4 regions of the Streptomyces sp. NPDC052020 genome follow, and region 4 is predicted to be linked to each of the others. Evidence: riboswitches for the same ligand, from Rfam matches in the RefSeq annotation. Region 4 holds a riboswitch; each other region holds the start of a gene.

Region 1 (5,443 bases), on a different contig from region 4:
GGCTGAGCAGCTCCATGACCTCCGGGGAGTACGCCGAGGCCGAGGTGCTGCTGCGGCGCACCTTGTAGCGGCGGTGCTTGGCGTTCGACTTCAGGTAGTCCGCCACGATCGCCTCGCGCTCGACGCCGAGGGCGAGCAGCGTCACCGCCACCGACAGGCCCGCGCGGTCCTTGCCGGCCGCGCAGTGCATCAGGGCGGGGACGCTGTCCTCGGCGAGGGCGTGCAGCACGCGGGAGTGCTCCGCCGTCCGCTCCTTGATGATCGTGCGGTAGGAGTCGATCATCCGCTGCGCGCCCTTGCCGTCCGCGAGGATGCCCCGCAGCTCGTCCAGATCGCCGTCGCGGACCATCTTCCAGAACTCGGCGCCGTCGGCCGGATCGGACAGCGGGAGGTTCACGTTGCGCACGCCGGGCAGCGCGACGTCCGGGCCTTCCAGCTTCTGGTCGGCCGCGTTGCGGAAGTCGAAGATCGTGTGCAGGCCCAGGGAGGAGAGGAACGCGGCGTCGTCCTCCGTCGCGTGCGCCAGGTGGCCGCTGCGGAAGAGCACCCCGAACCGCACCCGCCGCCCGTCCACCGTCGGCAGTCCGCCCACGTCACGGAAGTTGCGCACTCCGGCCAGTTCGGGTTCGGTCGACGGGACCTGCTGCGTCACGAGGGCTCCTCCCACTCCGTGCCGCCGGCGCTGCTCGCCCGCGCGCACCCACTCGACGATACGGCATCCCTTGCCTGGGGCAATGAGTTGTCCACAGGCATGCGGGGGGCGCCAGGTTCGCCCTTGCCACCGGGGCGCACCACCCCTGATGATGTGGGAAATTGCGCGTTCGCGTCCGTATCTGTGGGGGGCTTGATGCTGGAGATGTCCGATGACGGCCGTACCTGGCTCCTCTCGGGACCGGCCGGCGCCTACGCGCTGCACCTGACCGAACGCGACGAGCTCCTGCACCTGCACTGGGGCCCCCGGATCGCGCTCGCCGACGCCGTGGAACTCGCCGCCCGGCCGCTGCCCGCGGACTGGCCCTTCGAGTCCGCGCTCGACGGACGCGAGGAGTACCCGGTCGAGGGCGGCCCCCGCTTCGTACGGCCCGCCCTGTCGGTGCGGACCGAGGAGCGGCGCGGGACGGAGTGGGCCTTCGAGTGCTGCGAGCGGGGGGAGGAGGGGGAACTGCGGCTGCGGTTCCGGGACGGGGGCTTCACCGTCACCCTGCACTACCGGATGCGGGAGGACACCGGCGTCGTCGAGCGCTGGACGACCCTGCGCAACGAGGGCCCGGCGGCCGTGGAGGTGCTGCGCGCCGACTCCGCCACCTGGACCCTGCCCGAGCGCGACGGCTGGCGGATGTCCCAGCTGCACGGCCGGTGGGCCGCCGAGTCGCGGCTGGTGCGGGCTCCGCTCACCTACGGCGAGAAGGTCCTCGGCAGCCGTCGCGGTCACACCGGGCACCAGCACCTGCCGTGGGTGGCGCTCGACACCGACGCCACCGAGGAGCGCGGCGAGGTCTACGGCTGCGCCCTGGGCTGGTCGGGGTCCTGGCGGATCTCCGTGGCCCAGCTCCCCGACGCGCGGGTGCAGATCACCGGCGGAGCCGGGTACGACGACTCGGGGCTGTGGCGGCTGGAGCCGGGAGAGACGTTCACCACGCCCGTCTTCGCCGGGCTGTGGAGCGACGGCGGCTTCGGCGGCGCGAGCCGCGCCTGGCACGCCTACCAGCGCCGGTACGTCATCCCGGACGCGGACCGGGACCGGCCCGTGCTGTTCAACTCCTGGGAGGCGACCGGATTCGACATCTGCGAGGAGCAGCAGCGGGCGCTGGCGCGGCGCGCCGCCGAGCTGGGCGTCGAGCTGTTCGTCGTCGACGACGGCTGGTTCGGGGCGCGCACCGGCGACCGGGCCGGCCTCGGGGACTGGACACCCAGCGCGGAGCGCTTCCCCGACGGCCTGAAACCGCTCGCCGAGTACGTGCACGGCCTCGGTATGCGGTTCGGCATCTGGGTCGAGCCGGAGATGGTCAACCCGGACAGCGACCTGTACCGGGCGCACCCCGACTGGGTGCAGTACCAAGCGGGGCGAAAGCGGACGGAGTTCCGTAATCAGCTCGTTCTCAACCTCGCCCGCGAGGACGTTCGGGAACACCTCTGGGAGCAGCTCGACACCCTCCTCTCCAGCGCGCCCATCGACTACGTCAAGTGGGACTTCAACCGCTGCTTCACCGACGCGGGCTGGCCCGGCGACCGGTATCCGCAGCGCCTGTGGGTGGGTCATGTGCGGGCCGTGTACGACCTCTTGGACCGGCTGCGCCGGGCCCATCCGGGGGTGGCCTTCGAGTCGTGCTCGGGCGGCGGCGGCCGGATCGATCTCGGGGTGCTCGGCCGCACCGACCAGGTGTGGACCTCGGACAACACCGATCCGCTCGACCGGCTCGCCATCCAGGCGGGCTTCAGCCAGATCCACCCGGCCCGGGTCATGGCGGCCTGGGTCACCGACAGCCCGAACGCGCAGCTCAACGGCCGTGTCAGCAGTCTGCGATTCCGGTTCGTCAGTGCCATGGCCGGGGTGCTCGGCATCGGCGGCGACCTCACCCGGTGGACCGGGCCGGAACTCGCCGAGGCCCGGGACTGGGTGGCCCTCTACAAGGAGATCCGGCCCCTGGTGCAGCGCGGCGACCTCTACCGGCTCAGGCCCCCGCGAGGCGGTCTGAGCGCCGTGCAGTACGTGCTCGGCGGCGACGCCGTCGTCCTCGCCTGGCTCCAGGCGCAGCACCACGGCGAACCCGTCACGGCGCTCAGGCTGCGCGGACTCGACCCGGCAGCATCGTACGAATGCCGCGAAACGGGCGAAGTGCACCGGGGTGCGGTGCTGTTGCACCACGGGCTGCAGACCGGGCTGCGCGGTGACCTGGATGCGACGGTTCTCCGGCTGCGCCGTATCTGAGCCGTCTGCCCGAATTAGCGCCTTACTTCCAACTCGCTCCGGAATAAGAGGGCCTGGGGCTGCGGCGCGTGAGGAGCGTCATATCCGTGACCGTGCGTCGCCCGTCATGTTCACGTAATCCACACCCTTTTCAAGGGCGTTCACGAAATGCGGTCCTCGTGGATCCCACGCAGAGTGACCGTGCATTCCCTTAAAGGATCAAGTGAAACGCCTTTCCCGCAACCTCTCGCTTGTCCCTGTGCGTCTTGGTCGCTTACGTTCACCACCGATCCGGACGGACGCCTAATCCTGCCGCCGACCGGAGCCGCACTCACCCACCACCCGTACCCGGCAGGAGCGGGGGACCCACAGGTACCACCGCCTGTTCCGGTCTCCGGAACGGCTCGGGGTAAAGCCGCACCCGGTGCGGCCGGGCACCTCCAGCCCGCACCCGACAGCTCACCTCGCAGGCGCCGGAGAGGAATTCGTCATGCCCGCGAAGGGTAAGCACCGCCGGCCCAAGGCCCAGCTTTTCGCCCGTACCATCGCCATCGCCGGAACCGGTGGCGCGGCGCTCGCCCTGCCTCTCATGGGGGCCGCGAACGCCCACGCCGCTCCCGCGCAGCCGGTTTCCGGAAAGGCCGTCCAGTCCCTTTCGGCGGCCCAGGACAACACCGCCGAAAAGAGCGCCGAGAAGAAGCCGGACGCGCGGACGTACACTGTGAAGAGCGGTGACTACCTCTCGAAGATCGCCGAGGAGCAGAACGTCATCGGCGGCTGGAAGCGGCTCTACGCCGACAACCGCGAGGCCGTCGGCGACGACCCCTCGCTCATCCACCCCGGCCTGAAGCTGACCATCGGCGGTAAGGCGAGCGCCGCCACGCCGTCCGGGAAGTCCGCGAGTTCCGCCGGTACCGCGAAGGCCGCCGAGCCTTCGCGGTCCGCGCCGTCCCCGGCCGCGTCCGCCCCCGAGGCCGCCGCCTCGCAGCAGCCGTCCGCGCGGACGGAGCAGTCCTCCTCCGCGGAGGGCTCGGCCTCCGAGTCCGCCGGCTCCGCGAGCACCTCCGGCGGCTACGTCTCCCCCGTACCGGGCGGCACCGTCGGCACGCCGTACCACCAGACCGGCAGCATGTGGTCCAGCGGCTACCACACCGGCACCGACTTCGTCGTCCCGACCGGCACCTCCCTGAAGGCCGTGGGCGCGGGCACCGTCGTCTCCGCCGGCTGGGGCGGCGCCTACGGCAACCAGGTCGTCATCCAGCTCGCCGACGGCTACTACGCCCAGTACGCCCACCTGTCCTCGCTCTCCGTCTCCGCCGGCCAGACCGTCACCGCCGGCCAGCAGGTCGGCCTGTCGGGTGCCACCGGCAACGTGACCGGCCCGCACCTGCACTTCGAGATCCGCACCACGCCGGACTACGGCTCCGACGTGGACCCGATCGCCTACCTGCGCGCGCACGGCGTCACCGTCTGACGCCCCGCGCCCTCGCGCACACCCAAGGCCGGACCCCGTTCCCGGGGCCCGGCCTTCGGCGCGCCCCCGGCGGAGTGCGGCGGCGCCGCACGTCCCGCCGCGCCGCCGTATTCCTGAATTGGCCAACACTTTAGGAGTGGCTTATCTCACCGCCCGTCAACCCCTTCCTACGGTCGCGTAAGTCACATTGCAGGGTGAAAGATGGGCCGATGTGGCAGACGATTCGAAGAGTGACAGCAGATCAGTGATCGGGTCGTACGTGGCGGTGGGGGACAGCTTCACCGAGGGGGTCGGCGATCCCGGGCCCGACGGGAAGTTCGTCGGCTGGGCCGACCGGTTCGCCGTACTGCTCGCCGACCGCCGGCCCGAGGGCGACTTCACCTACACGAACCTCGCCGTGCGCGGCAAACTGCTCGACCAGATCGTGGCGGACCAGGTGCCCCGGGCCATCGAGCTGGCGCCCGACCTGATCTCCTTCTGCGCGGGCGGCAACGACATTCTCCGCCCCGGCACCGACCCCGACGAGGTGGCCGAGCGCTTCGAGCGCGCGGTCGCCGCGCTGAGCGCCGCGGCCGGCACCGTCATGGTGACGACCGGCTTCGACACCCGCGGAATGCCCGTGCTCAAGCACCTGCGCGGCAAGATCGCCACCTACAACGGGCACGTCCGGGCCATCGCCGACCGCTACGGCTGCCCCGTCCTCGACCTGTGGTCACTGCGCAGCGTGCAGGACCGCCGGGCCTGGGACACCGACCGGCTGCACCTGTCGCCCGAGGGACACACGCGCGTGGCGCTGCGCGCCGGCCAGGTGCTGGGCCTGCCGGTGCCGGCCGACCCGGAGCAGCCCTGGCCGCCGCTGCCGCCCCGCGGCACCCTCGACATCCGCCGGGACGACGTCCAGTGGGCCCGCGAATACCTGGTGCCCTGGATCGGGCGGCGGCTGCGCGGCCAGTCCTCGGGCGATCACGTGACGCCCAAGGGGACGCTGTCCCCGGAGGACATCAGGATGCGGATCGCCGCGGTGGCGTGAGTCGGCGGGGCCCCGGCCCCCGCCGCACCGC
Region 2 (5,443 bases), on a different contig from region 4:
GGCCCGGCCGGTCAGCCGGGAGCGGCGGGCCTGGCGCTTGGTCTGCGAGCGGTAGACCCGGGCCGCCGTCTGCTCGCCGAGCAGCCGGATCCGGGTCGCGGTGGAGAATCGGTCCCGGTCCTTCACCGCCATGTCCCCGGCCTCCCGTTTCACCGTCCTACGTGCGTACGTCCCCGCACACGGTACGGGACCGGGTACGGGGACGTACGTCCGACGCTTCCTACGAGGCGGTGGCTCAGCCCTTGAAGCGCGGGAAGGCGCTGCGGCCGGCGTACACCGCGGCGTCGTCGAGGATCTCCTCGATGCGCAGCAGCTGGTTGTACTTGGCGACGCGCTCGGAGCGGGCCGGGGCGCCGGTCTTGATCTGGCCGCAGTTGGTGGCGACGGCCAGGTCGGCGATGGTGACGTCCTCGGTCTCGCCGGAGCGGTGGGACATCATGCACTTGTAGCCGTTGCGCTGGGCCAGCTCGACGGCGTCGAGGGTCTCGGTCAGCGAGCCGATCTGGTTGACCTTGACCAGCAGGGCGTTGCCGGCGCCCTCGTCGATGCCGCGCTGGAGGCGCTCGGGGTTGGTGACGAACAGGTCGTCGCCGACGAGCTGGACCTTGTCACCGAGCTTGGCGGTGATGGTCTTCCAGCCCTCCCAGTCCTCCTCGTTCAGCGGGTCCTCGATGGAGACCAGCGGGTAGGCGTCGACCAGCTCCGCGTAGTACTCCGTCATCTCCTCGGCCGTGCGCTCCTTGCCCTCGAAGACGTACACGCCGTCCTTGTAGAACTCGGTGGCGGCCACGTCCAGGGCCAGGGCGACCTGCTCGCCGGGGGTGTAGCCGGCCTCCTTGATGGCCTCGATGATCAGGTCGAGGGCGGCACGGTTGGAGTCCAGGTTCGGGGCGAAGCCGCCCTCGTCGCCGAGGCCGGTGGACAGGCCCTTGTTCTTCAGGACCTTCTTCAGGGTGTGGTAGACCTCGGCGCCCCAGCGCAGGGCCTCGGAGAAGGACTCCGCGCCGATCGGGGCGATCATGAACTCCTGGATGTCCACGTTGGAGTCGGCGTGCGCGCCGCCGTTCAGGATGTTCATCATCGGCACCGGCAGCAGGTGCGCGTTGGGGCCGCCCAGGTAGCGGAAGAGCGGCAGGTCGCTGGCCTCGGAGGCGGCGTGGGCGACGGCGAGGGAGACACCCAGGATGGCGTTGGCGCCCAGGGAGCCCTTGTTGTCGGTGGCGTCCAGGTCGAACATGGCCTGGTCGATCAGGCGCTGCTCGGTGGCGTCGTAGCCGACCAGCTCCGGGCCGATCTGCTCGATGACGGCCAGGACGGCCTTCTCGACGCCCTTGCCCTGGTAGCGGTTGGTGTCGCCGTCGCGCAGCTCGATGGCCTCGAAGGCGCCGGTCGAGGCGCCGGACGGAACGGCGGCACGACCCGTGCTGCCGTCGTCGAGGCCGACCTCGACCTCGACCGTGGGGTTGCCTCGGGAGTCCAGGATTTCCCGGGCTACGACGACGTCGATGGACGGCACGAGCATCTCCTTCTTGGATGTGACGCGGGTGGGCAGGACCGCGGCGGTTCTGCCAGAGAAACCGTGTGGCTCTGCGGGACGAGCCTAACCGGCTCCGGGCGATCGGCCAGCCGGTCACCCACCCGTTGGGCAGAACCGAGAGTAAATTGTTTCCGAACGGAACAAATATGTCTCCCCGTACGGGCCGGTAACACGGGGTGAAAAAAGCCCGCCCCGGCGCGTACGGGGGATACGCACCGGGGCGGGTGGCCGCGAGGGGGCCGGACGGGCCGGACGCCGCGCCTTACTTCAGGTGCAGCTGCTGGCCCGGGTAGATGAGGTCGGCGTCCTCGACGATGTCCTCGTTCAGCTGGAACAGCTTCTCCCAGCCGCCCTTGACGTCGTGCTTCTCGGCGATGGTGCTGAGGGTGTCGCCCTCGACGACCTTGTACTCGCCGTCGCCCTTCTGGACCTTCTCGCCGGTCGGGGTGGTGACGGTCTTCTGGGAGGCGGCCGGGCGCTCCTCGGAGCGGGAGGCCTTCTGCTCGGTGGAGCGGGTCGTGGTCTCGGGCTGGGCCGCCGACGAGCCGGCCGAGGAGCCCGCGGTGGAGCCCGCGGAGGAACCGGCCGAGCCGCCGGAACCGGTGTCCGAGCCGCTCGACGAGCCGGCCGCCGCGCCGCCACCGGTGTACGCGGCGCCCGACAGGCCCGTGCCGCAGACCGGCCAGGCACCCTTGCCCTGGCCCGCGAGCACCTTCTCGGCGATCGCGATCTGCTGCTCCTTGCTGGCCTGGTCGGCGGTGGCGGCGTACTGCGTGCCGCCGTACGCGGCCCAGGTGGAGGCGGAGAACTGCAGACCGCCGTAGTAGCCGTTGCCGGTGTTGATGGACCAGTTGCCGCCGGACTCGCACTGGGCGACCGCGTCCCACTCGGAGGCGGTGGCGGCGGAGGCGTTGCCGGCCGCCATCAGCGGGGCGGCGACGGCGGCGCCGGTGACACCGGCGAGCGCGAGGGCGCGGGTGGCCTTGGACGGACGACGGTGCTTGCCCTTGCCGGAAAACAGCATGGATCGATCCCCTCACCGACGCCTGCGAGGTGAGCTGTCGGGTTCGGGCCGGTTGAGTTGCCCGGCCGGGTCCCTCGCGGGACTCGGCTCCACCCCTAGCCGCCCCGGCTCAACTGCCCGGCGCGGCGCCTACCTTGGTTCCCCCGCTCCTGCCTGCGGCGCGTGACGCGACGACTGTTCCCGGGCGGCCGCTGGCAGGATTCGGCGTTGCGGCAGCCGGGGCCCGCGATGGCGAGCGATCACGACCGTAGGCAGGGAACCGACGGAATTTCAAAGACGATCAGGGCTTCTGAGACCTATCTCTCACCGCGTTTATAACGGACATCACCCCCGAACCCGGGCGCGAACTCCCGCTACTTTTCGCCCGTTTCGGCCGTGACCGCAAGCTTCTGACCGGGAAGGATGTGGTCCGGGTCGGCGCCGATCGTCTCCTTGTTGCCGGCGTACAGCCCCTGCCAACCGCCGCCGAGGTCGAGGGAGTCGGCGATGGCCCACAGACTGTCGCCGCGGCGGACGGTATAGGAGCCGTCGACGGCCTCGCGCGCGGCCTCCTCGCCGCGCGAGGCGTGCCGCCCGGAGGAGGCACCGCCGCGGCGGTCGGCGGGGTTCTCGTCGGCGCTGGTGCCGCGATGGCGGCCGCCGCCGGACGACCCGGTGTCCGTCAGGCCGGAAATGGCGCCCTCTTGGCCGGAGTTGCCCGATCCGCCGCCTTCGGGGGCGGCCGGAGCCCGGGTGGAGCCGGAGGCGCCACCGGAAGCGGAATCAGCTATTGTGTCCGGCTTCGGCGATTCGTCCCCCGTGTTCGACGGCGCGTCAGAAGGGCCGGAGCGGGGTGGCGTAGAGGATGATTCGGGTGTTCCGGAGGATTCGGAAGATGCGGAGCTTTCGGATTCCGCGGAGCCGGCGGAGGAGTCCGGCGACGCGGACGGATCCGCGGAGGAGGACGAGTCGGAAGACCCCGACGAGCTCGACGAACCGGATGATTCGGGCGAATCGGTGGACTCGGTGGACGTCGTGCCGTCCGGTCCGCCGGACGCGTCCGGGGACGCGGAGGACGCGCCGTCCGCGAGGCCCGTGCCGCCGGCGGCCGACCCGGCACCACCGCTCAGGCCGGCCAGCAGACCGCAGGTCGGCCAGGCGGTGATGCCCTGGGCGGCGAGCACCTTCTCGGCGATTCTTATCTGCTGGGAACGGCTGGCCTGGTCGGCGCTGGACGCGTAGGCGAGTCCGCCGTACTTCTCCCAGTCGTCCTGGGTGAGTTGCAGACCGCCGTAGTAGCCGTTGCCGCTGTTCTCGCTCCAGGCGCCGCCGGTCTCGCACTCGGCGACCCGGTCCCAGGTCGTACCGTCGGCCGCGCTTGCGCCGGAGGCCCCCAGGAGCGGGATCGCGATGGCGGAGCCGGTCACTCCGGCGGCGACCACGAGGGCCGGAGCCTGGCGGGGGCGGCGGTGACGACCGTTCCCGGAGAGCATGCGGAGACCTTTCGCGAGACGACAGGGACCGCGCGGCGGGTGACGCTGGGCGCCGCGCTGATCCGTGAACGTATAGGCATACGATCACTTGTCACAAGTTCATGCCGCGTAGATCACACGAAGATCACAGAGGTGAACGGCTGTCACCTTTTGGTGGCGGCCGGTCGGTTCGCGGGCCGGTCAGGGGGCGGGTGTGAACGTCACGGGCAGCGTGCGCAGGCCCCGCATGATGAGCCCGCCGCGCCAGCGCAGGTCGGCCGGATCTGCCGCCAGACGCAGGTCGGGCAGACGGGTCAGGAGCGTGGCCAGCGCGGTCTGGCCCTCCAGCCGGGCCAGCGGGGCGCCGAGGCAGTAGTGGATGCCGTGGCCGTACCCGAGGTGCTGGTTGTCCCGGCGGGCGAGGTCGAGGGTGTCCGGGTCCGCGAAGCGCTCCGGGTCCCGGTCCGCGGCGGCGAGGACGACGAGGACCGGGTCGCCGGGTGCGATGTCCTGCCCGCCGAGGGTGAGCGGCTCGGTGGCGAACCGCCAGGTGGCCAGCTCCACCGGCCCGTCGTAGCGCAGGAGTTCCTCGACGCCGGTCTCCAGCAGGCCGCGTTCCCCGGCGGCGAGGGACCGCTGGAGGCGGGCGCGCTGCCCGGGGTGGGTGAGCAGGGCGTAGGTGCCGTTGCCGATGAGGTTGACGGTCGTCTCGAAGCCGGCGAACAGGAGGATGAACGCCATCGCCGCGGCCTCGTTCTCGGTGAGGTGCTCGCCGTGGTCGGAGGCGCGGATGAGGCCGGAGATCAGGTCCTCGCCGGGGCCGGGCTCGGGCGGCAGCGCCTCGCGCTTGCGGTGGATGAGGTCGGCGAGGTACCCGCGCATCTTCTTCACCGAGCGGGCGACCCCGCCCCGGGGGCCGCCCTGGTGGCGGATCATCATGCCCGCCCAGTCGCGGAAGTCGTCCTGGTCCTCACGGGGAACGCCGAGCATGTCGCAGATGGCGTAGATGGGCAGCGGGAAGGCGAACTCGTGGATGAGGTCGGCCTCTCCCGCGGGCGCGAACCGGTCGATGAGCCGGTCGGCGAGCTCCTGCACGCGGGGGGCGAACTCGGCGACGCGGCGGGGCGTGAACGCCTTGCTCACCAGGCGGCGCAGCCGGGTGTGGTCCGGCGGGTCGATGTTGAGCAGGTGCGTCATCAGCTCCGCCTTGCGCTCGCCGGGGATGCCGGTCTTGCCCTTGGCGTGCGCGGGCTCGGCGTGGTGCGCCGGGTTCTTGGAGAGGCGGTTGTCGGCGAGCGCCTGCCGGGCGTCGGCGTACCGGGTGACCAGCCATGCCTCCACCCCGCTGGGCAGCGTGGTCCGGTGCACGGGGGCGTGCTCGCGCAGCCAGGCGTAGGCGGGGTAGGGGTCGGCGGCGAACTCCCAGGTGAA
Region 3 (5,443 bases), on a different contig from region 4:
ACGTCCGGCGACGTCGAGGTGCCGGTCATCGAGGCCGCCATCGACGAGGAGCTCGCCCGCTTCGCCGAGCGGGGACCGACGGCGGAGGAAATGGAGCGCGCTCAGGCCCAGTTGGAGCGCGAGTGGCTGGACCGGCTCGGCACGGTCGCCGGCCGCGCCGACGAACTGTGCCGTTTCGCCGTCCTCTTCGGCGACCCGCAGCTCGCCCTGACCGCCGTGCGGCGCGTCCTGGAGGTGACGGCCGAGGAGGTCCAGGAGATCGCCCAGGCCCGCCTGCGCCCCGACAACCGCGCGGTGCTCGTCTACGAGCCCATCGCCCCGGAAGCCGAGACCGAGGCCACCGACGAGAACGAGGAGGCGGCCAAGTGACCGAGCTCGCCACGATGGACTTCCACCCCCAGCCGCAGGCCGGCGAGCCCAAGCCGTGGGCGTTCCCGGCCCCGGAGCGCGGGACGCTGGACAACGGCCTGACGGTCCTGCGCTGCCACCGCCCCGGCCAGCAGGTCGTGGCCGTGGAGGTGCTGCTGAACGCGCCCCTGGAGGCAGAGCCGACCGGTCTCGACGGTGTCGCCACCATCATGGCGCGGGCCTTCTCCGAGGGCACCGACAAGCACTCCGCCGAGGAGTTCGCCGCCGAGCTGGAGCGCTGCGGCGCCACCCTCGACGCGCACGCCGACCACCCGGGCGTCCGCCTGAGCCTGGAGGTGCCCGCCTCCCGCCTGGCCAAGGCGCTCGGCCTGGTCGCCGACGCCCTCAGGGCGCCCGCCTTCGCCGACAGCGAGGTGGAGCGGCTGGTCCGCAACCGCCTCGACGAGATCCCGCACGAGCTGGCCAACCCCTCCCGCCGGGCCGCCAAGGAGCTCTCCAAGGAGCTCTTCCCGGCCGACTCGCGCATGTCGCGCCCCCGCCAGGGCACGGAGGAGACGGTCGCGAACATCGACTCCGCGGCCGTACGCGCCTTCTACGAGCGGCACGTCCGCCCCGCCACGGCCACCGCCGTGGTCGTCGGCGACCTGACCGGCGTCGACCTCGACGCGCTGCTCGGCGACACCCTGGGCGCGTGGACGGGCTCGCCGGCCGAGCCGCGGCCGGTGCCCCCGGTGGTCGCGGACGACACCGGCCGGGTCGTCATCGTGGACCGCCCCGGGGCCGTCCAGACGCAGCTGCTGATCGGCCGCACCGGGCCGGACCGGCACGACCGCGTGTGGCCGGCGCAGGTGCTCGGCACGTACTGCCTCGGCGGCACCCTCACCTCGCGCCTGGACCGCGTGCTGCGCGAGGAGAAGGGCTACACCTACGGCGTGCGGGCCTTCGGCCAGGTCCTGAGGTCGGCGCCGGACGGCACGGGCGCCGCGATGCTCGCCATCAGCGGCTCCGTCGACACCCCCAACACCGGCCCCGCGCTGGAGGACCTGTGGACGGTGCTGCGCACGCTCGCCGCGGAGGGGCTCACCGACGCCGAGCGCGACGTCGCCGTGCGGAACCTGGTCGGTGTGGCGCCGCTGAAGTACGAGACCGCCGCGGCCGTGGCCAGCACGCTGGCCGACCAGGTCGAGCAGCACCTCCCCGACGACTACCAGGCCGAGTTGTACCGGCAGCTCGCCGCGACCGGCACCGTGGAGGCCACCGCGGCGGTCGTCAACGCCTTCCCGGTGGGCCGCCTGGTGACCGTCCTCGTCGGTGACGCCGCGCAGATCAAGGCGCCCGTCGAGGCCCTCGGCATCGGTGACGTCAGCGTCGTCGCGGCCGAGTAGACCGCCCGCCGGGCCCGCCCGGCGGCGCCGCGCGCGTGGGGCCCTGGTGAGGAGAAGTCACCAGGGCCCTCTTATGCCCGAATTGAGGCGGAGGTTGCCTGTCTGCCCTGTGGGATGCGCTACAAAAACGGTCTTTCGTTTGGGATTCGAAAGCCGCCCCCCTTAGCGTCTTCCCGGCTGTCCGTCAGGCAGTGCGCCGCATCCGCGGCACCGGACAGTCATCGCCGAGTCCCCGTACGGCGCGAGCCAGGGGAGCCGGGGACCCAACCGCAGTCCCTGGGGTGAATCGGACGCCCGCGCGCGCAGCGAGGGGGTCCGTAGGAGACCTTCCTGCTCCGAACCCGTCAGCTAACCCGGTAGGCGAGAGGGAAGGAAAGGACCAGTCTGTACATGGCGTTCACGCGCGCCGCCGGGAAGCACCGCCGTCCCAGCCGGATGCAGCGCACCACCGCCCGCGCGGCGGGGGTCGCGGCCCTCACCACCACCGGCGTCATCGGCACCGTGGCGGCTCCGGCGTTCGCCGCCGAGCCGGCTCCCGAGCAGACCGGCCTCACCCCGGTCGTCACCATCGGTGACTCCATCGCCGACCAGATCGACGCCCAGGCCGCCGCGCAGCGGCACGCCGCCGAGGAGGCCGCCCTGCGCAAGATGGCCGAGGAGGCCGCGCGCGAGCGGGCCGCGGAGGCCGCCGAGGAGGCGAAGGAGGCCGCCGAGAAGGCCCGCGAGGCCAAGGAGCGCGCCGCCCGCGAGGCCGAGCGCGAGCGCCTGAACACCTTCGTGATGCCGATCACCGGCTCCTACGTCTCCACCGGCTACCAGGCCGGCAGCTCCCTGTGGTCCTCCGGCAGCCACACCGGCGTCGACTTCCACGCCGCGAGCGGCACCCCCGTCCACGCCGTCGGCGCCGGCACGGTCGTCGAGGCCGGCTGGGGCGGCGCGTACGGCAACCAGGTCGTCCTCAAGATGCACGACGGCACCTACACCCAGTACGGTCACCTGTCCTCCATCGGGGTCTCGGTGGGCCAGACCGTCACCGCGGGCCAGCAGATCGGCCTGTCCGGCGCCACCGGCAACGTGACCGGACCGCACCTGCACTTCGAGGCGCGTATGTCGCCCGAGTACGGCTCGGACGTCGACCCGGTCGCCTACCTCCGCGCGCACGGCGTGTCCCTCTGACGCACCGGACGCCTCCGCGTCCCCGAGCCCCGGCCGCTTCCCGGCCGGGGCTTTTCCGCGTTCCGGGACCCGGCGGCCCCGCCGCCGATCCCATTGCCCGGCCCCGCTGACCAAAAAATACCCATGAATTACGGCCCGCCATCGGAATTTCCGGCCCGCTGTCATACAGTCAATCATCACGCGTCCATCGTCGACGTTTCACGGGGATTAAGACGGAGGTCGGTCATGCGTGTTCCGGCGCATTCGGTATGCACGGCGATCCGGGACGACATCGTCGCCGGCGTCCACGAGCGCGGCAGCCGGCTCACCGAGGAACTCCTCGCGCGCCGCTACGGAGTCTCCCGGGTTCCCGTCCGCGAGGCCCTGCGCACCCTGGAGGCCGAGGGGTTCGTGGTGACCCGGCGGCACGCGGGCGCGTGCGTCGCGGAACCGACCGAGCGGGAGGCCGCCGACCTGCTGGAGATCCGCCTGCTGCTGGAACCGCTCGGCGCCGCCCGGGCCGCCCAGCGCCGCACCGAGGCACATCTGAAGGTGCTGCGGGGCCTGGTCAGACTGGGGCAGGAGCGCGCCAGGCGGGGCGCGAGCGAGGACCTGCGCTCCCTGGGCGGCTGGTTCCACGAGACGCTCTCCCAGGCCTCCGGCAGCCCCCCGCTGATCGCGATGCTGGCCCAGCTGCGCCACAAGATCGCCTGGATGTACGTGGTGGAGGCGCCGTCCGGCCCGGTGGAGCTGTGGGCCGAGCACGGCGCGATCGTGGACGCGGTGGCGCGCGGTGACAGCGAGCGCGCGCGGGTGCTCACGGCCCAGCACACCGAGCGGTCGACGGCCGCGCACCGGCTGCGCCTGCCCGCCGCGCGCGAACGGACCGAGCCTGTGAGGACCTCGCAACACCACGTAAACACGGCTGGCCCACGGAATTAACACAGGCGCCGTATACAAAGAAGAGATATTCGGCCGCGGGCCTCTTTTTCGTTGCCGTTTCCGTGTGGGTGCCCTTTTTCGCGCCCCGGTGCGGGAAATCAGGGGAATTTCCCCAAGGGAGCGGACGTCTGCCGCGGGGAGCGAACACCCGCGGTCGGAGGAAGAGTCATCCACGCGCGAAAAAAGCGCCCGCAGGGGCCAAACGAAAGAGCCGCGCCCCGAGAGAGAGGGCGCGGCTCCGTCGCCGGGCACCAGGGTGCCCGGCAAGGCGACTCAGACGGTCTCGGGGAGCTCCTCCAGCCCCTCCGCGACCAGCTTCGCCAGGCGGTCCAGGGCGGCATCCGCACCCTCGGCGTCGGACGCCAGGACGATCTCCTCGCCGCCCTGCGCGCCCAGGCTGAGGACGGCCAGCATGGAGGCCGCGTTGACGGGGTTGCCGTCGACCTTGGCGATCGTCACCGGGACGCCTGTGGCCGTGGCGGCTCGGACGAAGATGGAGGCGGGGCGGGCGTGGAGACCCTCGGCCCAGCCGACGTTGACGCGGCGCTCAGCCATGTGATGCTGCCCTTCAGGTGTTCAGGGTTGTCTAGACCAGTTTCCCACATCGTGAAGCATGCCCGGGGCGGTCGTGCGACCGCCCCCGCGGGGCGCCGGACCGCGGCCTCGGCCCGGCGTCGTCCCCCACAGCCTGCCCCGCGCCGTTGTCCTGCGCGAGCCGTACTCTGGGGCCCATGCAGACCTCGTCGGACCGGCACGAGTATCCCGCCCACTGGGAGGCCGACGTGGTGCTGCGCGACGGCGGCACCGCGCGCGTCCGCCCCATCACCGTGGACGACGCCGAGCGCCTGGTCAGCTTCTACGAGCAGGTCTCGGACGAGTCGAAGTACTACCGCTTCTTCGCGCCCTACCCTCGCCTGTCCGCCAAGGACGTCCACCGCTTCACGCACCACGACTTCGTGGACCGGGTGGGACTCGCGGCCACGGTGGGCGGCGAGTTCATCGCCACCGTACGGTACGACCGCATCGGCGCCGACGGAACGCCCGCCTCCGCCCCGGCCGACGAGGCCGAGGTCGCCTTCCTCGTGCAGGACGCCCACCAGGGCCGCGGCGTCGCCTCCGCCCTGCTGGAGCACATCGCCGCCGTCGCCCGCGAGCGCGGCATCCGCCGCTTCGCCGCCGAGGTGCTGCCCGCCAACACCAAGATGATCAAGGTGTTCACGGACGCCGGCTACACCCAGAAGCGCAGCTTCGAGGACGGCGTCGTCCGCCTGGAGCTCGACCTCGAACCCACCGACCGCTCGCTCGCCGTGCAGTACGCGCGCGAACAGCGCGCCGAGGCCCGCTCGGTGCGGCGGCTGCTCGCACCCGGCTCCGTCGCCGTCGTCGGCGCCGGCCGCGCCCCCGCGGGCGTCGGCCGCAACATCCTGGGCAACATCCGCGACGCCGGTTTCACCGGCCGCCTCCACGCCGTGAACAAGGCGCTCCCCGACGGGCAGAAGGAACTCGACGGGGTGCCCGCCCACCGCTCGGTGCGCGACATCGACGGGCCCGTCGACCTCGCGGTGGTCGCCGTGCCCGCCGAGCAGGTCCCC
Region 4 (5,443 bases):
CGCCTTCGTACACGGGCAGTTCGCCCGTCTTCAGCGATTCCTTGTACTCGGCCCGTCCCCGCCCCAGGTCGAGCAGGCCGATGCCCCGCGCCGCGGCGGCCTCGGCCATCCGCAGATGCAGCACCAGCCCCGGCGAGTACTTCGCGAACCGCGGGTCGTAGGCCGGGAACCAGCAGGCCAGCACGGACGCCGAGCACAACCCGAAGTGGGCCGCGACCGGCCGCCCGCCGGCGTAGAGCACGGACAGCGCGCCGCTGCACTGCGGTGCCCGTGTCCCGGCGAGCCGCCCGACGAGCCGGGTGATCCATTCCCGGGCGAACCGGTCCCGGCGGCCCGTACGGCGGTACTGCGCCGACTTCCACGCCATGAGCGCGCGCAGCGCCGCCGGGTCGCGCTCATCGAAGACGAACCGGACGTCCCCGACCTGGCGGCCGAGCCGGCGCTCCTTGGCGAGCGTGCTCTTGAGGAACTTCGGCGCGTGGCTGCGCAGACCGGACTCGTAGGTCTCGTACCCCTGGTCCACGTCGATGACGTAGGCGGGGTGCTCCTCGGCGGCGTACGGCGCGAACAGGCCCTGCCCCGCCTGGAGGTTGTCGAAGACGAAGCTGGACAGCGAGCAGGCCCGCAGCAGTTCGCGGGAGTCCATCCGCAGGCCCTGGCGCAGCACCGCGCCCTGGCAGTCGGACACGCCGAGCCCGATCGCCCGGCCCTGGCCGAACGGCCCCCGCTCGTGCGGCAGGAAACCGGCCGCCTCACCGCCCTCGTAGACCACCGCCACCCGTGCCCGGGGCCGTACGAGTCCCACGGCGTCGGTGAACTCCGGCTCCATGAACGGGTTCCGCGGTGCCGGGGTCTTCGCGCGCAGTTCCCGCCAGTGTTCCCGTTCCCCCTCGCCCAGCTCCTGTGGCCTCAGCACACGAACGCGTCCACTGCTCAACCTGACCCCCCGATCAAGTCCCCCCTGGACACAAGGGACGGTACCGTCGAGCCCGCCCGGACGGTAGGTAGCGGAAGATGTTGTTGCCAACCGGTGCAGAGGCCCTCAACGGTGCGCAGCCGGTGATGCGTCAGCTTTCGGACACGCGGTTCCCTCCCTCCGGGGGTCCGGGGCCGCGTTCCGCCGTACGGCGGGTGCGGCCCGCCCGGCAGCCGGACGACCCAACGCACGCCGCCCGAGGGCCTGTCGGGGCGCGTCGCGGATCGGCCGGTTCGACGGTGAAACGACGGGGCGGGTTGTCCGTATTCTCTGATCATGGACCGCTCTGCATATGCACTCATCGCCACTGACCTGGACGGAACGCTGTTGCGCGGCGACGACACCGTCTCCGACCGGTCGCGCGCGGCCCTCGCGCGGGTGGCCGAGGCCGGCGCCCGGCATCTGGTGGTCACGGGCCGCCCGGCGCCGAGGGTGCGGTCGCTGCTCGAGGACCTGGGGTGCACCGGGCTGGCGGTGTGCGGACAGGGGGCGCAGCTGTACGACGCCGGCGCCGGCCGCCTGCTGTGGTCGGTCACGCTGGACCGGGAGCTGGCCGAGACCGCGCTCGGCAAGATCGAGGCGGAGGTGGGGCAGGTCTACGCCGCCGTCGACCAGGACGGTGTCGACGGGCTCACCCTCATCGAGCCCGGGTACCTGATGCCGCACCCGACCCTGCCCGCGGTGCGGATCGACCGGCGCGACGAGCTGTGGTGCGCGCCCATCAGCAAGGTGCTGCTGCGCCATGCCGAGCTGTCCGACGACGAGCTGGCGGAGACCGCGCGCGCGGTGGTCGGCTCGCTGGCGACGGTCACCATGTCGGGGCCGGGCACCGTCGAGCTCCAGCCGTGCGGCATCACCAAGGCGACCGGGCTCGCGCTGGCCGCCGGGCGTCTCGGCCTGAGCCCGTGGCAGACCATCGCCTTCGGGGACATGCCCAACGACATCCCGATGTTCGACTGGGCGGCGCGCGGCGTCGCGATGGCCAACGCCCACCCCGACCTCAAGGCGGTCGCCGACGAGGTCACGGCGTCGAACGAGGACGACGGCATCGCCGTCGTCCTCGAACGACTGTTTTCGGCCAGCCCCGTTCGGTGACACTGTTCGGCGGTGCCCTTCGCCGGCGCCGTTCAGCGGCACGGTGCGGCGGGGCGGCCCGGCGGCGCGGACCGGGAGCGCGGTCCCGCGCCGGGGCCCCGCGGCGGATCAGTACGGTCCGAAGACGTTGTCGATCGAGCCGTACCGGTGGGCCGCGTAGTTGCAGGCGGCGGTGATGTTCGCGACCGGGTCGTACGGGTCCCACGAGGTGCCGGGCACGTGGTACGCCTGGAACGTCGGGTCGATGACCTGGAGCAGGCCCTTGGACGGGGTGCCCGCGGCGGCGTTGGAGTCCCAGTTGTTGATGGCGTACGGGTTGCCGGACGACTCGCGGATGACGTTGCGGTGGATGCCGTCGTACGTCCCCGGAATCCCCTGCTGCGCCATGATGTCGAGCGACTGCCGGATCCAGCCGTCGAGGTCGTTGGTGTAGGCGGAAGCCGCGGTGGTGGCCGCCGGCGCGGCGGCCGGGGTGGCCGCGGAGGCGCCGGTGGCGCCGACGAGCGGCAGGGCGAGTATGGCGGCGCCCGTGCCGGCGAGGGCCAGCTTGCGGGCGAGCCGGGCGGTGGTGGCGGGCCGGAGGTGACCGGTTGCGCGCATGACGTATTCCTCTCCTGCCGCCTGCGAGGTGAGCTGTCGGGTTCGGGCGGGAGGTGCCCGGCCATGGCCCTGACGGGCACGGCTTCACCCCAAGCCGCTCCGGTGTGGTGACCGGCGCGGCGACTTACCTGGGTCCCCCGCTCCTGCCGTGCGTGAGTTGGTCGAGTCGATGTGAGTGCGTCCGGGCGGCGGCAGGATTCGGCGTCCGCCCGACAGGCCGGGAAGGTATGCGAGGGAACATGTCCGAAACAAGTGCAGGAATCACCTATCGATCCTGTTGACCTTGGTCTGGGGTGTTTGCGGTACTTGATCCTTTGCGGGGGCGCAGACCCAACTGGCTTACGGGGCAAAGGGGAGGCGGCGGGCCCGGGGCGGCCGTGCGCCGGGAGTGACGCGTGAGCCAACTCACGAGAGACCGGAAGAGTGCCAAAACGGGCAATAGGGCCAACTAGCCCTCAAATGCCCAACCCTGGGGAGCGAGGCGGATGCCGGCCGGGGCTCGGCGGGTGACGAGTGTCCCGGGGCTCACCGGGAGGCGGAGTGGAAAGGCGGGGCGGGCGGGGGACGGAGGGAGATGGCGGACGGGGAACGGAGGGAGATGGGGAGGTGCGGAGGGGAGGTGGGTGCCGGATGGGTGACGTTCCCGGGGTGCCGGGCGTTGGTCGCGGTGGTGGGATCTTCCGGGCCGGCTCCGGCGCGCCGTGTCGGCTCAGGGGTGTCGGTTCATGTCTGCTCATATCGACTGATCAAAAGCATGCCGGTCATGATCCGATACCGACCATCCTGTAACGGTGGGCGCTAGCGGTGATCGAAACGTGACCGGATACGCTGACTTGAGTGATGGCAGCGACCTATCGACAAACCGTGTAAGCGCCAGTAGACACCAGCAGACAGGAGACCCCTCGTGACCGTCGTCGGGCCGTTCGGGCTGAGCGTGCGGGACCAGGCACTGGAAGCCGATGTCCAGGCCGGACTGGCGGCTGTCGAGGAAGGGTTGCTCGAGGCAACCAAAAGCGAAGTGCCGTTCATCACAGAGGCCGCCCAGCACCTGGTGCGGGCGGGCGGGAAGCGCTTCCGTCCGCTGCTGGTGATGCTCGCGGCCCGGTTCGGCGACCCGTACGCCCCGGGCATCGTGCCCTCGGCCGTCGTCGTCGAGCTGACCCACCTGGCGACGCTGTACCACGACGACGTGATGGACGAGGCCGCGGTGCGGCGCGGGGTCGCCAGCGCCAACACCCGCTGGGGCAACTCGGTGGCGGTCCTCACCGGCGACTTCCTGTTCGCGCGGGCCTCGCAGATCCTCGCCGACCTCGGCCCGGAGGCGGTCCGCGTCCAGGCCCTGGCGTTCGAGCGGCTGGTCACCGGGCAGATCCTGGAGACGGCCGGACCGCAGGACGGGCGGGACCCGGTCGACCACTACCTCGATGTCCTCGGCGGCAAGACGGGGTCGCTGGTGGCCGTCTCGTGCCGGTTCGGCGCGATGATGTCCGGGGCCGACGAGACGCACGTGGACGTGCTCACCCAGTACGGGGAGCGGCTCGGCGTCGCCTTCCAGCTCGCGGACGACGTACTGGACATCGCCTCCGACTCCCACGAGTCGGGCAAGACGCCGGGGACGGACCTGCGCGAGGGCATCGCCACCCTGCCCGTACTCCGTCTGCGGGAGCGGGCGGCCCGGCTGGGGCTGGCCGAGGACCGCGCCCTGTGCGAGCTGCTCGAATCCGACCTGTCCGACGACGAGCGCCACGCGGAGGCGCTGCGCCTGCTGCGCGCCCACCCGGCGCTGGAGCAGGCCCGCCGGGACACCGTGCGCTACGCCGAGGACGCGCGCTCCGCGCTGGCCCCGCTGCCGGAGTGCGAGGCGAAGGCGGCCCTGGTGGAGCTGTGCGACGCGGTGGTGCACCGGGCCGGATAGCCGGGGCCCGGACCGTCGGGGCCTGGGGCCCGGACAGCCGGGGCGCGCGCCCCGGGGCCGGTCGCGGGCGGCGCGTCCCCTACTGGACGGGGGTGTCGTCGTCCCCTCGTGTCATACCGCAGCAGTAGGCGGAGTTGAGTCCGCAGTCTGACGAATCCGCCTGTCCGATTTGGTCAGATGGGGATCGCGGACATCACCACTCCTCACCGATTCGGGTGAGAATGGCGGCTCACGGTGAGACCGGTGCGAGGACGCACGACGCTGAGGACACGACCCGGCCAGCCGCCGCCGACCACGGAGGTAGGGCACACATGGCACCGTACGCATCCGACGACAGCACGACCGCGGCCGAGGGCCGGGAACCGGGGACCCGGCGGCGCAGGGCCGCGCGGTACGTCGTCCCCGTCGCGGTGACAGGGGTCGCGGCGGCGACGATCGGGCTGGTCCCGGCGCTCGCCGACGCCGGCGATCCCGATCTCCCGGACATCACGGCGCAGCAGCTCATCGAGAAGATCGCGACGTCGGACGTGCAGCGGCTGTCCGGCACGGTGAAGATCAGTACGGACCTCGGCCTGCCGGACCTGGGCGGCCTCGTGGACGGGATGGCGGGCGGGCTGGCGGGCGGCATGGCCTCCGGCTCCCCGGGGCAGGACGACGGCGGCTCCGCCGCGGACCCGTCGGCCAGGCTCACGGAGCTGGTGTCCGGCACGCACACCCTGCGGGTCGCGGCCGACGGCCCGGACCGGCAGAAGCTGTCGCTGCTGGAGAACGCGGCCGAGTACAGCCTGATCCACGACGGCGAGGACGTCTGGGGCTACGACAGCGCGTCGAACGAGGTCTACCACGCCACCGTCCCC

The links. A riboswitch is a leader RNA that binds a small molecule or an ion and turns the genes downstream of it on or off. The one in region 4 is predicted to bind cyclic di-AMP.
Positions count from the first base shown of each region.
Region 1: linked by a shared signal. The riboswitch ahead of AB0L74_RS32425 (LysM peptidoglycan-binding domain-containing M23 family metallopeptidase) and the one ahead of AB0L74_RS20625 (transglycosylase SLT domain-containing protein) in region 4 are both predicted to bind cyclic di-AMP.
Region 2: linked by a shared signal. The riboswitch ahead of AB0L74_RS23485 (transglycosylase family protein) and the one ahead of AB0L74_RS20625 (transglycosylase SLT domain-containing protein) in region 4 are both predicted to bind cyclic di-AMP.
Region 3: linked by a shared signal. The riboswitch ahead of AB0L74_RS19975 (M23 family metallopeptidase) and the one ahead of AB0L74_RS20625 (transglycosylase SLT domain-containing protein) in region 4 are both predicted to bind cyclic di-AMP.

Region 1 is NZ_JBFAWY010000053.1:14,124-19,566, reverse strand. Features, by position in the region: gene AB0L74_RS32435 (tyrosine-protein phosphatase) at 1-652, opposite strand, end outside; gene AB0L74_RS32430 (alpha-galactosidase) at 848-2,929, shown strand; cyclic di-AMP (ydaO/yuaA leader) riboswitch at 3,238-3,394, shown strand; gene AB0L74_RS32425 (LysM peptidoglycan-binding domain-containing M23 family metallopeptidase) at 3,399-4,382, shown strand; gene AB0L74_RS32420 (SGNH/GDSL hydrolase family protein) at 4,627-5,412, shown strand.
Region 2 is NZ_JBFAWY010000024.1:46,372-51,814, reverse strand. Features, by position in the region: gene AB0L74_RS23495 (septum formation initiator family protein) at 1-132, opposite strand, end outside; gene eno (phosphopyruvate hydratase) at 236-1,516, opposite strand; gene AB0L74_RS23485 (transglycosylase family protein) at 1,800-2,561, opposite strand; cyclic di-AMP (ydaO/yuaA leader) riboswitch at 2,566-2,732, opposite strand; gene AB0L74_RS23480 (transglycosylase family protein) at 2,915-4,033, opposite strand; gene AB0L74_RS23475 (cytochrome P450) at 4,214-5,443, opposite strand, start outside.
Region 3 is NZ_JBFAWY010000018.1:63,366-68,808, forward strand. Features, by position in the region: gene AB0L74_RS19965 (pitrilysin family protein) at 1-369, shown strand, start outside; gene AB0L74_RS19970 (pitrilysin family protein) at 366-1,754, shown strand; cyclic di-AMP (ydaO/yuaA leader) riboswitch at 1,967-2,132, shown strand; gene AB0L74_RS19975 (M23 family metallopeptidase) at 2,145-2,930, shown strand; gene AB0L74_RS19980 (GntR family transcriptional regulator) at 3,156-3,851, shown strand; gene AB0L74_RS19985 (HPr family phosphocarrier protein) at 4,125-4,406, opposite strand; gene AB0L74_RS19990 (GNAT family N-acetyltransferase) at 4,583-5,443, shown strand, end outside.
Region 4 is NZ_JBFAWY010000019.1:41,884-47,326, reverse strand. Features, by position in the region: gene AB0L74_RS20635 (GNAT family N-acetyltransferase) at 1-916, opposite strand, end outside; gene AB0L74_RS20630 (HAD family hydrolase) at 1,253-2,071, shown strand; gene AB0L74_RS20625 (transglycosylase SLT domain-containing protein) at 2,180-2,671, opposite strand; cyclic di-AMP (ydaO/yuaA leader) riboswitch at 2,676-2,844, opposite strand; gene AB0L74_RS20620 (polyprenyl synthetase family protein) at 3,576-4,586, shown strand; gene AB0L74_RS20615 (DUF2092 domain-containing protein) at 4,898-5,443, shown strand, end outside.